Regions from separate parts of the Sphingobacterium sp. NGMCC 1.201703 genome, predicted to be linked through region 1. Evidence: riboswitches for the same ligand, from Rfam matches in the RefSeq annotation. Region 1 holds a riboswitch; each other region holds the start of a gene.
The links. Region 1 has a riboswitch for thiamine pyrophosphate ahead of ACK8HY_RS19305 (TonB-dependent receptor). Riboswitches for the same ligand answer to the same signal wherever they lie in the genome.

Region 2: another riboswitch for thiamine pyrophosphate. It lies ahead of ACK8HY_RS06555 (Crp/Fnr family transcriptional regulator); the one in region 1 lies ahead of ACK8HY_RS19305 (TonB-dependent receptor).
Region 3: another riboswitch for thiamine pyrophosphate. It lies ahead of thiM (hydroxyethylthiazole kinase); the one in region 1 lies ahead of ACK8HY_RS19305 (TonB-dependent receptor).
Region 4: another riboswitch for thiamine pyrophosphate. It lies ahead of thiS (sulfur carrier protein ThiS); the one in region 1 lies ahead of ACK8HY_RS19305 (TonB-dependent receptor).

What each region holds. Positions count from the first base shown of each region.
Region 1 is NZ_JBLOHD010000010.1:150,997-154,515, reverse strand. Features, by position in the region: gene ACK8HY_RS19310 (amidohydrolase family protein) at 1-855, opposite strand, end outside; TPP riboswitch at 1,087-1,212, shown strand; gene ACK8HY_RS19305 (TonB-dependent receptor) at 1,267-3,519, shown strand, end outside.
Region 2 is NZ_JBLOHD010000002.1:287,445-290,963, reverse strand. Features, by position in the region: gene ACK8HY_RS06560 (SusC/RagA family TonB-linked outer membrane protein) at 1-844, opposite strand, end outside; TPP riboswitch at 1,413-1,506, shown strand; gene ACK8HY_RS06555 (Crp/Fnr family transcriptional regulator) at 1,710-2,327, shown strand; gene ACK8HY_RS06550 (MBL fold metallo-hydrolase) at 2,381-3,061, shown strand; gene ACK8HY_RS06545 (hypothetical protein) at 3,131-3,519, opposite strand, start outside.
Region 3 is NZ_JBLOHD010000001.1:692,456-695,974, reverse strand. Features, by position in the region: gene ACK8HY_RS02720 (hypothetical protein) at 1-288, shown strand, start outside; gene ACK8HY_RS02715 (VanW family protein) at 341-1,183, shown strand; TPP riboswitch at 1,358-1,450, shown strand; gene thiM (hydroxyethylthiazole kinase) at 1,530-2,333, shown strand; gene thiE (thiamine phosphate synthase) at 2,323-2,955, shown strand; gene thiD (bifunctional hydroxymethylpyrimidine kinase/phosphomethylpyrimidine kinase) at 2,952-3,519, shown strand, end outside.
Region 4 is NZ_JBLOHD010000001.1:1,118,826-1,122,344, reverse strand. Features, by position in the region: gene ACK8HY_RS04625 (family 78 glycoside hydrolase catalytic domain) at 1-1,814, opposite strand, end outside; TPP riboswitch at 2,049-2,144, shown strand; gene thiS (sulfur carrier protein ThiS) at 2,205-2,411, shown strand; gene thiC (phosphomethylpyrimidine synthase ThiC) at 2,454-3,519, shown strand, end outside.

The sequences.
Region 1 (3,519 bases):
TTTTGGACACAAACACCACACAACATCCCGATCCATACGCTCCACAAAATCCAAATCTTTTAGTGATGTATACGTATTATGAACTAACAACAACTTATTCGGATAAGGTAGATAAGGCAAATAAGACTGTATGGAATTCCGGGCTTGCGCTTTAATGGAATCCGCACTTTTACCAATGCTTTTATAAAAATCCAAAAATTCACCCGTTTTGTATCTAAATAACTTATTCTCCTCGTCACTCTCCTGGTTATGGATACTTATAATATTGGTCTCTGCTACTGCTTTTTTGAATTTCTTGAAGAGCGCTTTTGAACAGGAATAGGGTGCATGTGGCGTAATAGATACATGACCATTCCTGAATTCCTGAGTCAACGATTTAGCCTCCTTTAATTTAAAATCAGCTTCTTCAGGCTCAACACCAATGACCTCCACAAATGTATGATAAAGTATTTGCGATGCTTCTTTCAGGGTAGAAGAATTATCAGTATTTGCATGGTCACCTACCGCAACAATACCATTTTCATACATCTCCCTATCTGCTTTTGCCATCGCGTCATCCATTTTCTTCATGGAAGCATTACGTGATGTCATTACTTGACTCAGGAAGTTTGGTAGCCCGGTACCTCTCGGTACTACGCCTTTCATATGTGACAATTCAAGATGACAATGGGCATTGATAAAACCTGGAATAATTACGCCCTCATACCTTTCGATTTTGGCTTTTTCAGTCAAAGTAAATGACGCTGGGTCATAAATACCCTGGATTGTACCCTCCTCATCTACCGCAACAATACCATCTTTTATAGGCATCGAAGTAATCGGTAGAATATAATTTGCGCTTAAATATTTTAACATTTTATCTCCTCACTCTCAAATTAGTAATTAAAAATTTTTGACCGATATGAATACATACTAACAGTAGAAAATTCTTTGGCAAGGTACCTAAAAAGAACAATAAATACCAAAAACAAGCCTAAACGTAAAACTTTAAACCATGAAGAAATTTTAACAGATTTTTAACAAGAATGGCTTTTTGTCAAAAAACAGGCTATGCTATACCATTCCAATTTTAATTTATATATTCGCACCGTCGAATAGGGGTGCCTTGTTTTGTCAGAAACACAAATAAAGGCTGAGATTATACCCAACAGATTAAATTCTGTGCACCTGATCCAGGTAATGCTGGCGGAGGGAGAGGTTAGTTAAATAGAACGATCGTAGTGACCCCTTTCTATGATTTGTTTAACTTAAACAAAATACATCAACATGATCAAATTTTTGATTTGTAGCGCTTTAGCTACCACTTTATGTCAAATTGTTGTTGCTCAGCACAATTTGACGATTAAGACTGTAGACAAGAGCACACTAAGGCCCCTACAAAATGCATCCCTATCCATCGATGGACAGACTTCTTTTACAGCCAAATCCGACAAAGAAGGCCTGATCAAACTATATAATATCGAAAAAGGAAAGCACACTATTCAAGTTTCATTTGTAGGATATCAGACCCTGACCCAAAACCTGAACGTCGATCGCGATCTGGTCTTAACGCTTCAACTGAATCCGAAAACAATTCGTACCGAAGAAGTACTTGTCGTATCTACGAGAGCTAAGAAGAACGCTCCAACGACATTTAAGAATATCTCAAAAGAAGAGATTTCACGGAATAATCTGGGGCAGGATATCCCCTACCTCTTGAATCAGACACCTTCTGTCCAGGTAAACTCCGATGCAGGAGCTGGTATAGGCTATACAAATATGACAATCCGGGGTTCGGATAATCAACGTATCAATGTGACCTTAAACGGTATTCCACTAAATGATGCTGAAAGCATGGGCTCATTCTTCGTGAATTTGCCTGATTTCGCCTCTTCAACAGAAAGCATCCAGGTACAGCGAGGTATCGGAACTTCGACAAACGGGGCGGGTTCGTTCGGCGCTTCGCTGAATATTCAGTCCAATACTTTAGCCGAACAACCCTATGCTGAACTTAACAATTCCTTTGGCTCTTACAGCACATGGAAAAATACGGTAAAGCTCGGGACTGGTTTGATCAACGACAAATTTGCTTTCAATGCACGGTTATCTAGAATCAGCAGTAATGGGTATATTGAAAGAGGCTCCTCAGATCTACAATCCTTTTATATCGATGGCGGCTACTATGGCAAGAAACATATTCTAAAAGGGATCGTATTCTGGGGAAAAGAAAAAACATATCAGGCCTGGAACGGGGTGCCAGAACCATTGATTACTGGTGACAGATCCCGTATGGACGACTATGCGGATTATGGACTTGAAATAGCGGGAAAAGAAAAAGAGCGTTTTATGAATGCCGGAAGAAACTATAATCTATATAACTATAAAAACCAAACGGACAACTATACCCAGAAGCATCATCAGATTCACTACACCAATATCCTCAGTGATAAGCTCACACTGAATACGGCCCTACATTACACGAGAGGCTATGGCTACTATGAAGAGTTTAGACAAGCTGACAAACTCAGCAAATATGGGCTTCCAGATGTTATTATAGGTAAAGATACCATTAAAAAAACAGATCTAATCCGCAGAAGATGGTTAGATAATTATTTCTACGGCATGACCTACGCCTTGAATTACAAACCTAACGATCAACTTGAAATTATATGGGGGGGTGCTTACAACCAATATAAAGGTAAACATTATGGAGAAGTAATCTGGGCTCAATATGCTTCGACAGGATTTATAGATGACAAATATTACTTTGGAAAATCGCAGAAAAACGACTTTAGCAATTTTCTAAAAGTGGATTACAAATTGGATAAATGGATCCTAATGGCGGATGTACAGTACAGAAATGTAGACTACAAGATGTACGGCGACGATGATAAGGTTAAAAACTATAACTACCACCCAAAATTTAATTTTTTAAATCCCAAAGCCGGGGCAACCTATCTGTTAAATGACCATGCCAATATCTATGCTTCATACGCTTTTGCGCAAAAAGAACCCGTCCGCAAGGATTTCATTGAGAAAAACAGCAAGCTTCCAGATCCAACTCCAGAAAAAATGCAGGACATTGAAGTCGGATATAGATTCAGCAATACCAAATTCAATATTGGATTGAATGGATATGGCATGTTTTATAAAGATCAATTAATTCCAACTGGTGCAATCAGTGATACGGGCGCCCCTATCCGTCAAAATGTGAAAGATAGCTATCGAATCGGATTGGAATTTGATGGAGCGTGGAACATCAATAAACAATTGAACTGGAAGGCTACCGCTACTGTCAGCCAAAACAAGATTAAAAATTTTGAGGAAGTCATCGGCGACCTCATAATTACTTACCCAAAGACCGATATCGCCCTGTCTCCAAATACAATTATATCCAGCAACTTCTCCTATAGTCCTATTGAACCACTGACATTCTCATTGCTATCAAAATATGTAGGAAGACAATATCTTGATAATTCATCCGCAAAAGAAAGGAGCATCTCTTCCTATTTTGTCAACAATTTGTTAGCAAACTATAGT
Region 2 (3,519 bases), on a different contig from region 1:
GGGTGGTCTGTCCATAGCGGTATTGCAATTTGGGCAGGTAAAATGCTTTGTCAGCCGTGAATCCACTGGAGAGGTCAATTTTCAGATTTCCTTCGGCACCCTTTTTTGTGGTGATCATAATGGCACCATTAGCCCCTTGGCTACCGTACAATGCCGATGCAGACGCACCCTTCAATACGTTGATGGCGGCGATGTCATCCGCATTTAAGGTGCTCAGGATATCCCCACGGTCGGTACCTCCGCCAAAGGCGCCTGAGTTGCCACTACCGTCTGTATTTGTGATTGGGAGACCGTCAATAACATACAAAGGCTGGTTGTTGCGGTTTGATTTAAATCCGCGTAGTACAATGTTTACGGATCCGCCCATACCCGATGAACTGCGATTGATCTGCACACCCGAGACTTTACCGGTCAGGTTGTTCATGGGATTGACATCTTTCACCTTGGTCAGTTCGTCACCTTTTACGACCTGCGTCGAGTAGGTCAGGCTCTTGGCTTTACGCTGAATACCCAGCGCAGTGACCACGACAGTCTCTAGGGCAGACGATTTGCTTGTCATTTTGATGGTGATGTCGCTTTCTTGTGCCGTTACGGTACGTCTTGCATCTTCATAACCCACCAGTGTAACCAGTAGTTTGACTGCGCCCTGCGGTACATTTAATGTAAATTTCCCCTGATCGTCGGTGGAGGTTCCGATGGAGGTAGATTCTAGCCGGATCGTTGCACCTCCCAAGGGGGCATTGGTGGCGAGGTCCACAAGGCTTCCTTTTAGCATGCGTTGTTGACCATGGGCCAGTGGGACGATCACTAGCCATAGAAGTAAAAAAGACAGAATTTTACTCATAATCATGTAATTAAAAATTGGTTAAAAATAATGTTTGACCCAAGTAGATGAAGATCCAAACGCCGACAAGCCGAATCAACTTTAGCATTGTTTATATAAATGTAAAGGAAAAGTTACGAAATAAAAAGACTTTTTTTTAAAATTTTTATAGGAATGTAATTGTCTGATAATTAGTTGTATATGTGGTTTTGAAATAAGTGGTTACTATCGAATGAGCTGGCAAGGGAGTAAAGAGAGCCTATATTTGCGTGAAATTGGCTCCATCCGACGATAGTCTGGGAACAAGGAGTGTGCTTACGTATCTCAGTCGATATACCAAAGCGTCTTTTGTGAGTCGTCACATTCGATTTTAGCTATAGATTTAACTAATGGCTTTATCGATATCCTGATGTCATACAATCAGGAAAAGCTCCAAGAGCTTTTGCGACAACTTCTATTCTTAGAAAAAAAGGAATTACATCAGTTCCATTTTAAAGAATAATATAACCTTCACCAACACTAGGTTGAAAAACGTTTAAATTATTTAACATAGCTAAAACTAAAAACCGCTAGCTGTTGTCCTATTATTGGAAGCATTTAGGGGTGGTTTGAAAAAATCTGAGAATATACCCATAGCACCTGATCCAGGTAATGCTGGCGAAGGAAAAATGTTTCCTGGGGCTTTGGTTAAGACCAAGGCCCTTTTTTTATCGTTTCATTACCAACGTTTAAGCAAACCTAATGTTTCATGCATAACGAAGGCTTTCGGGTAGGAAGGTCGTTGCGGTATAATTTTTAACGATCGGTGTGGATTCCATTGCCTGACTATTCCCAAATTAAGAAATATATGTACATTTAAATGTGAAAATACGACTAGACAGTCAAAATGAAATTAAAAGAACGGAAAGATAGTCCAATGACTGACACACTCAAAAAATACCTGTCCTTAACCGGAGCCCTTACAGACGAGGAGATCAACTTTTCTGCGGATTTCTTCAAACCTATCAGCTTGAAGAAAGGTGATTTTTTTATTAAAGAGGGTGATACCTGCCGTTATATTGGATTTATTGTCCGAGGTGCTGTAAAGGCATATGCTATTGACAAAGAAGGAAAAGAAAATATAACCTGCTTCAAGTTTGAAAATGAATTTGCCACCTCATTTTCGGAATTTGTGGCGCAGGAAAAATCCAGAAGGAGTATCAGGGTGATCGAAGATAGCATCATCTATGGGATAAGCCATCCCGACTATCTGAATCTGCTTGGTCAGGTTACCGCCTGGAACAATATTATAAAATCGGTGATAGCGCGGGAGTATAGCCAAAAGGAGCTTTACCTGCTGAATTACAACAATCGGTCGGCTTTGGATAAATACCGTCATGTCTTGACGAACGAACCGATGCTCATCCGGCGTGTAGCCACACAAGATCTAGCATCGTACCTAGGTATTACGCAACGTTCGCTTACCCGGGCCAAGGGGCAATTGCACCGATCCAAGGAATTATAGGACAAATGTCCTTATGCCGTCCGGATCAGCGATGTAGATTTGCACAAAAAAATATGTTACGTCACATCGCTCCCGAGGTGGTTCAGATTTCACTGATGCCTCGAAACAGTATCAACTGCTATATTATCGAAGGTGTATTGGTCGACTCCGGAATACGGAGTTCGTATGCCACTGTCAAGAAAGCGCTCGAGGAACTACCCGTTTATCAACATGTCCTGACACACGCACATGCAGATCATCAAGGCTGTAGCGATCAGCTATGTGATGAATTCGCAATACCCCTGCTCTGCCATCCCAACGAAGTGTTTCGGGCTGAAACGGGTATGGTTACCAAAGCCTATCCAAGACCGCAACATTGGATTGCAAAACTTCAACAAAAGTATTGGGCAGGTCAGGGACATAAAGTCCAACGGACAATTGTTGAAAACGACATGATCGGAAACTTTCGGGTCATTGAGACACCCGGACATTCAGCAGGTCATATCTCTTTATTCCGAGAGCGGGATGGTGTACTGATCATCGGAGATGCGGCAGTCAATATGAACCTGCTCACGACGGCAGTCGGACTACGGCTGCCGCCAGGTCTATTCACCACGGATCAGCAACGCAATATCCAATCGCTACAGAAGCTGGCCAAACTGAAGCCTGCCATCATCTGTTTCGGCCATGGACCGGTCATGATCAATAAAAGCGGGACGTTTGAGCAATTTGTGGCTAAATGCAGCGAGCTTTAATACCAATGGAGGAACATCCTTCTTCCAGACCAGCTTTACGCTGGATGACCATACCTTGAATGGCTTCTCTCATCTCTTTGCCTGAGTGACTGTTTTGATTTCATCTAACTTGATTTTGTAGGTGTGATAAAACGGAACGAAACTATTCGTTAACGTTTCATTTAGGAACTCAAGTTCGCCGTCAAAATAGTTAAAGATTTGAGGGATATAATTGGGGTTGTCAACGATAAAGCGATCTGTATTTTTTAAAAATTCATTTTCTAATTCAATTTCAATATTGATATTGACAATATTTTTGAGTTGATAAAGCCCCAAAAGAAATATTGGAACGGATTTATTCAAATTAGCATCTCGGTACCAGCCCGAGGATAGCCATTGGCATCTATTATACAACTGTTCCATTTCCGCAAAGTTAGTTTTGCATAGCTTGTCATCTTCTGTCGTCAATCCGTATAGAT
Region 3 (3,519 bases), on a different contig from region 1:
AATGACGCTATCGAAAAACGTACATTGTATTATTATGAGAACCCAAAAGCAGACAATTTCTCTTCGTGGCAGGCATTTGACACGGCGGGAAAGCTCACTGCCGAATCCAAAATAGCTGTGCAAGGCAACGAAAGCACTTACCTGTTTTATCGTGATGGTACATTGGAATTGAAAATAGTATCAAAAGACCTGGGCAACCACCAATACGAGAGCACCGTATTTGACAAACAGGATAAAATTACCTCTAAAACAATACAAACAAAGGAAAGTTCCTCCAATTTTCAATAATTTAAACGCGCAAACTGAAATAGGAGGAAGCAATACACATTATTCGTCATTAGTGAAAGAACGGAAATTAATAAGTCAACGTCACCCTTTACTGTATTTTCTCGCTGTTTGGGCGAGAAGGACACAAAGAAAAGCCATTTGGTTATTGGATAATAAAAAGTACACAAAAACCAAATCTACAACAGCGCTGCAGTATCGCATCAAAAAACACCAGTCTGTTTTATTAAAAAAGCTGGGGGAAAACAATATGCAGCTGCAGATCAATAAAGTGACCAATCTAAAGATTGCAGCAAAGCAGATCAATGGTGTACTGATCCACCCCGGCGAAACTTTTTCATTCTGTAAACTAGTCGGTCAACCCACACGAAAAAAGGGCTATCTTCCAGGGATGGAATTGTCTTTTGGTGAAGCCCGGGCAGGTATCGGTGGTGGAATCTGCCAGATCTCCAACCTGATCCATTGGCTTGTTATCCATAGCCCACTGACAGTCACGGAGCGTTATCACCATTCTTTTGATCCGTTTCCCGATGATGGGCGTGTATTACCTTTCGGAAGCGGTGCAACAGTGTTTTACAATTATCGGGACTATCAATTTACCAACAATACACCCTATACGTTTCAGATTAATCTTTGGTTTACCGAAAAATGTCTTGAAGGTGAGCTCCGGATCGATCAGGAGCTCGATTTTGCCTATCACGTCATTGAAAAAGAGCATCAATTCCTTAAGATAGGTGATCAATTCTATCGAAAAAATGAAATCTGGCGGGAAAAATTCCTGAAATTTCAGGGTGGAAAGGTTGTTGATACGGAACTCCTGACGAAAAATTTTGCCCGCGTCACTTATAGCCCACCTGACTACACGGAATTGCCAACTGAAGATAATAAAAGTTTCTAGCAATTAAGCTAACTACGAAAGATCATTTTGACATCATCCTCTGCTCATTGTCGGCTCAATCTATTTCCCTACTCATACTGAAAATGTCGGTCAAATCGCTCGCAGTCATTTTTACTATTCCGGGACCGAATAAAAACAGGGGTTATAAAAAGTCCTTTTTTTTGTCTAAATTTGATATGGCTTTGGGGGTATTCTGTATAGAATTGAGATAGTCCCTTCGAACCTGATTCGGTTTATACCGGCGTAGGGAAAAGCAACCGCTTAGGTATATTGAAATATACCGGACAGCCCATCTGTCTCATTTCTTCCTGTCAAAGCCACGTACAAACATAGCGAACAAAAAGGAATGGAAGATTTAATTATCGATCTGTTAGCACAGGTCAGACGACAAAAACCACTTGTACATAATATTACGAATTTGGTGGTGATGAATAGCACCGCCAATGCGCTCCTTGCTCTTGGAGCTTCCCCAGTCATGGTTCACAGTCCATCCGAAGTGCGCGAGGTTGTTGACCTTGCCCAGTCATTGGTCCTCAACATCGGCACATTGAGTGAACTTACCGCCGAGTCCATGCTTGTAGCGGCAGAACATGCCAATAACATTGGCCGCCCTTGGGTGTTGGATCCAGTAGGCGCGGGAATATCCGCTTTTCGCAATGACTTACTGGCAAATCTCCTGGAGTTAAAGCCCACTGTGATACGGGGAAATGCATCAGAGATCATGAGCCTCTACAATTTCAACGAGGTCAATACCAAAGGTGTAGACAGCACTGCAGACAGCAAAGCTGCTATTGGCTTTGGTAAAGCATTACAAGAACAATTAGGATCTATCATCTGCATCTCCGGAAAGGTAGACTATATCCTGTCCGAACAGCATACCGCAGAGGTACACAATGGACACCCCTTGATGACCCAGGTTACCGGACTCGGTTGTAGCGCGACGGCACTCATCGGCGCATTTTTAGCAGTCACAGACCATCCTTTTGAAGCCGCGACCGCCGGTGTCTCCCTTTTGAGCTTAGCAGGTGAACTGGCAACAGCGCGATCCGCTGGTCCGGGTTCCTTACAGATGCATCTCTATGATGAGCTCTATCTGCTGAATGAAGAGCGTATCCGGATGCATCTCAACTTGAAGCATTATGGCAATTAATCCTCTATTTCCTTACCCCTTGTATCTGGTGATCTCCGAACGGGACTGCTACCCAAACCCTTGGCTCCATGTTGCCGAAGAAGCCATAATCGGCGGTGTGGATATTATTCAGTTGCGCGAAAAGAACGAAACGCCGACAGGCTTTCTGGAAAAAGCCAAGAAGCTAAAAAAGCTTACCGATCGTTACGGAATCCCTTTAATCATCAATGATGCCGTGGATATTGCGATTGAAATCGAGGCCTGGGGGGTGCATGTCGGACAAAATGATCGTCAACCTCTAGCAATAAGGGAAAAATACGGACATCGTCTTCAAATTGGCTGGTCGCTGGAAGTTCGGATACAACTTGACAGCAAACAGATGGCCGCTGTAGACCACCTTGGTATAAGCCCAATTTTTCCAACAAAAACAAAAACAGACACCATTACAACCTGGGGAATCAGTGGACTGGCTGAGTTACGTGATCTAACTGAAAAGCCCTTGATCGCCATCGGAGGCATGAACCTGGATACCAGCACAAGTGCCTGGCTGGCTGGCGCAGATTCCATTGCGGTCGTCTCGGCAATTTGCCAAAGTAAAAATCCAAGAAAGCATAGCGCCCAATTAAAGGAATTATTAACATGAACATAACGAAAAAATATACAGTGCCCACTGTACTGAGCATAGCGGGGTTTGATGGCAGTGGCGGAGCCGGTATCCAAGCCGATACGAAAACTATATCAGCCATTGGATGTTATGCCATGAACGTCTTAACGGCATTACCCGTGCAGAACACGCAAGGGGTACGAAATATTTACGAGATACCGACCCAAGCAGTACGTGAGCAATTGGATGCGATCTTCGATGATATTTATCCCGATGCGATCAAAATCGGGATGGTTCACACGGTTGAACTTGTCGAACTGATCAGCAGCTATTTGAAGGAATACCGTGGAACAATTGTCTTTGACCCCGTGATGGTGTCGACAAGTGGTCACAAGTTAATCCATGATGATACAATTCAAGCTTGTGTTGATCTACTTTTTCCAAAAGCCTCGGTTATCACGCCCAACCTGGATGAAGTCAGTGTACTTGTCGGAAGGACTATAGCTAAGGTCGAAGAAATGGAAAAAGCGGGCATTGAACTTCTTGAAAAAGGATGTCAGTCAGTGCTTATTAAAGGCGGACACCTTCAAAGTAGCGAGCTTA
Region 4 (3,519 bases), on a different contig from region 1:
AAGGTGGTCAGTCCATTCGGACTAATTCCGTCCACGTAATCCACATAACGCTTGATATTGTCATAACATTCTGCCAGTAACTTTGCATCACCGTAAAACAAATAGGTCTGCCAGGGAATAATGGCGATGGTACTTGTCCAATCCAAGCCATTTGCCGTACCATATCCCCAGCCGCCGGTCGGAATGATATCGGGCAACACGCCGTTTTCCTGCTGCTCATCCCGATGATCCGCCATCCATTTCTCATAAACGGTAATCCCGTCAAAATTATAATAGGCGGTTTCAATTGCGAGGTGCCCATCCCCCGTCCAACCATTTTTCTCCCGTTGTGGGCAGTCCGTGGGATAACCCATCAAGTTGGACAGGTAGGCGTTGTTAGTCGCTTCCCACAACCCATTGATCAACGAAGAAGAGGTTTTCAGCTGGCCAATGGGCCGTACATCACTATGCATAAAATAAGCCGTAACAGCCGATTCATCCACTGCAATTGGTTCACTGCTGCTCAGCTCAACATAACGGAAGCCCTTATAGCCAAATTTCGCCATAAATTCATCCATTTTCCTGCCACTCAGTGTCAGGATATCGGTCTGAAAGGGTTCCAGATCTTTGTTTCCACGGTAATATACATCAATATTGGACTGATCCAAGCGGCCATTTGCCTGCACGCGTTCGCCATGCTTGATTTTGACCACCGTCCCGGCTTTCCCAGCGATCTTGATCTTCGTTACACCAGCCATATTTTGCCCCATATCAAAGACATAGGTCCTGTCATCGATTTTTTTTATTAATTTCGGTTTATACGATCTGACCAGCCGTATCGGTACCATCTGCTGGGAGACGATATTTGCGGAAGGTGGTTTCCGATACTGCACTGCATGCCATTCTGAATCATCAAAGGCTGCTGTATCCCATCCTGGCATTTCCAGACGGGCATCATAATGTTCACCGGTATAAATATTATTGTAGCGGATCGGTCCTGCCGCAGTCTTCCAGGTTTGGTCTGAACTTACTGTTTCTTCAGTACCGTCCTCATAGACAATACGCAAATCCAAACAAAATGTCGGACGATCCCGCCAGGGTGCCTTGTCAAAATTCCATACCGCCAGGGCTTGATGGTTATACCAGCCGTTTCCCAAAACAATAGCGAGGACATTGTCGCCCTGCTGAAGCTGTCCGGTCACATCTTCCACCAGATACAATGTGCGTTTATCAAACCGAGTATACATGGGATCAAGGCGGTGATCGCCGATTCGCTTGCCATTTATGGACAGCTCATAAAGTCCTGCTGCCGCAATATAGGCCCGGGCCGACTTGATTGCTTTGGCTGCTTTAAAAGCCTTTCTGAAATAAGGGGCCGCCTGTTCGTGAATGTCCTGCTTATCATTGATCCATTTTCCCTTCCAGTTCTGCATCCCCATCATCCCTGTTTCGAACGAGGCGATGGAGGATGTGCTTGGCTTTCCATTTTTGTCCCAGACAAGGACTCTCCAAAAATATTTTGTCTGCGGTTCCAAAGTCGATCCATCATACTGAACCAAGATGTCGGAATTAGACTGCTTTCCACTATTCCAAATACGGGATTTATTTTTCACTAGGGCTGTTGAATCCCTGTCTACCAAGATTTGATAAGCAGATTGCTTTGCGCCCTGTCGCTTATCATCCAGCTGCCAGCTTAAACGGGGATTTAATTTGTCTACACCCAAGGGGTTCTCCAAATGTTCGCATCGGAGTGCAATAGGTACACATTCTTTTTGCTGCTGTGCATGCAATAACGTCCCCATGCTCAGCATGATCATCAGTAAAGTCTTCCTCATATTTCGTAGATACATGTTGACCTCTTGTGTTTCCCACGATGAAAATAGAATGCGTTTCCTAAGAAATCAGGGATGAATTCAGCAGGTTTACAAAAGGACGTTAAATTGTTTTAGTTGATTTAAAAACGAATATATCAAATATTTTCAACATAATAAACAGCCTTGTCTTATTGCAACAGTATTTAAAATTAACAGGGATGTTTTGGATTTTTCATCAAAATAGTCCTATATTAGTTGCGACTTTAGGGGTGTCTGCATATGCGGGCTGAGATTTTACCCTTATAACCTGATCCAGATCATACTGGCGTAGGGAAAAGTAAGCTGTCTACAGGATACATTACCGTATCTTATTGTAGCCATTCCTAAAGTTTTACCAAAAAAATAAAAGGAATGGAACTTACAATCAATCATCAAATCCGATTTTTCGACCCCGCGCCAAATTCGCTAGCCGATCTTTTACAGGTTGAACTTTCCGGTAAAACACAAGGTGTCGCTGTAGCCGTCAATAACCAGGTTATTCCCAAAGACGATTGGCCAAACACATCCCTACGTGCCAGTGACCAGATTCTACTTATTACCGCTACGCAAGGTGGTTAACCATCTTTGGAACTTATTCAATATACCTAATTTCTCCTTAACATGACATCAGAAAAAATCACACAGACCGCTTTTCCAAACTCAACCAAAGTTTTTGTTCCTGGAACACTCTATCCCATTCAGGTCGCCATGCGCCAGATTTCGTTGAGCCCTACCAAATTAAGCAATGGACAGATCGAAGTCAACCCGCCAATCACCATTTATGATACCTCAGGTCCCTATACAGATGGAACCCAGGAAATTGATATTCGTAAGGGACTTCCCCGGCTACGGGAACAATGGATCCTAGACCGTGGTGATGTGCACCAGCTGGACGGTATCAGTTCGCGGTACGGACAAGAACGCCTAGCAGATACAAGCTTAGATGAGCTTCGTTTTGCCTACAGCCATAAGCCGAAAGTTGCGGCACCGGGAAAAAATGTAACGCAATTGCATTATGCCAGAAAAGGTATCATTACGCCGGAAATGGAATATGTCGCCATTCGTGAAAATCAACGTATAGCCCAACTAGCCGACAGTACACCCGGAATGGATCATCAGCATCCCGGGGAGAACTTCGGCGCCCGGACAGCTGGAAAATATATTACACCGGAATTTGTCCGGGAGGAAATTGCTGCCGGTAGAGCTATTATACCCAATAATATCAATCATCCCGAGAGCGAACCGATGATTATCGGCCGTAATTTTCTGGTAAAAATCAATGCCAACATCGGCAATAGCGCCGTCAGCTCCAGCATCGAAGAAGAAGTCGAAAAAGCAGTATGGGCCTGCCGCTGGGGCGCCGATACCATCATGGATCTGTCTACAGGCAAAAATATCCACGAAACCCGCGAATGGATTATTCGCAACTCACCCGTGCCGATCGGTACTGTTCCGATTTATCAGGCGCTTGAAAAGGTGAAAGGTGTTGCCGAAGATCTCACCTGGGAAATATTTCGGGACACGCTGATTGAGCAGGCGGAACAGGGAGTTTCCTATTTCACGATCCATGCCGGTGTTCTCTTGCGCTATATTCACCTAACCGCAAAACGCGTGACCGGCATTGTGTCAAGGGGTGGCTCCATTATGGCTAAATGGTGTCTATTCCATCATCAGGAAAACTTTCTCT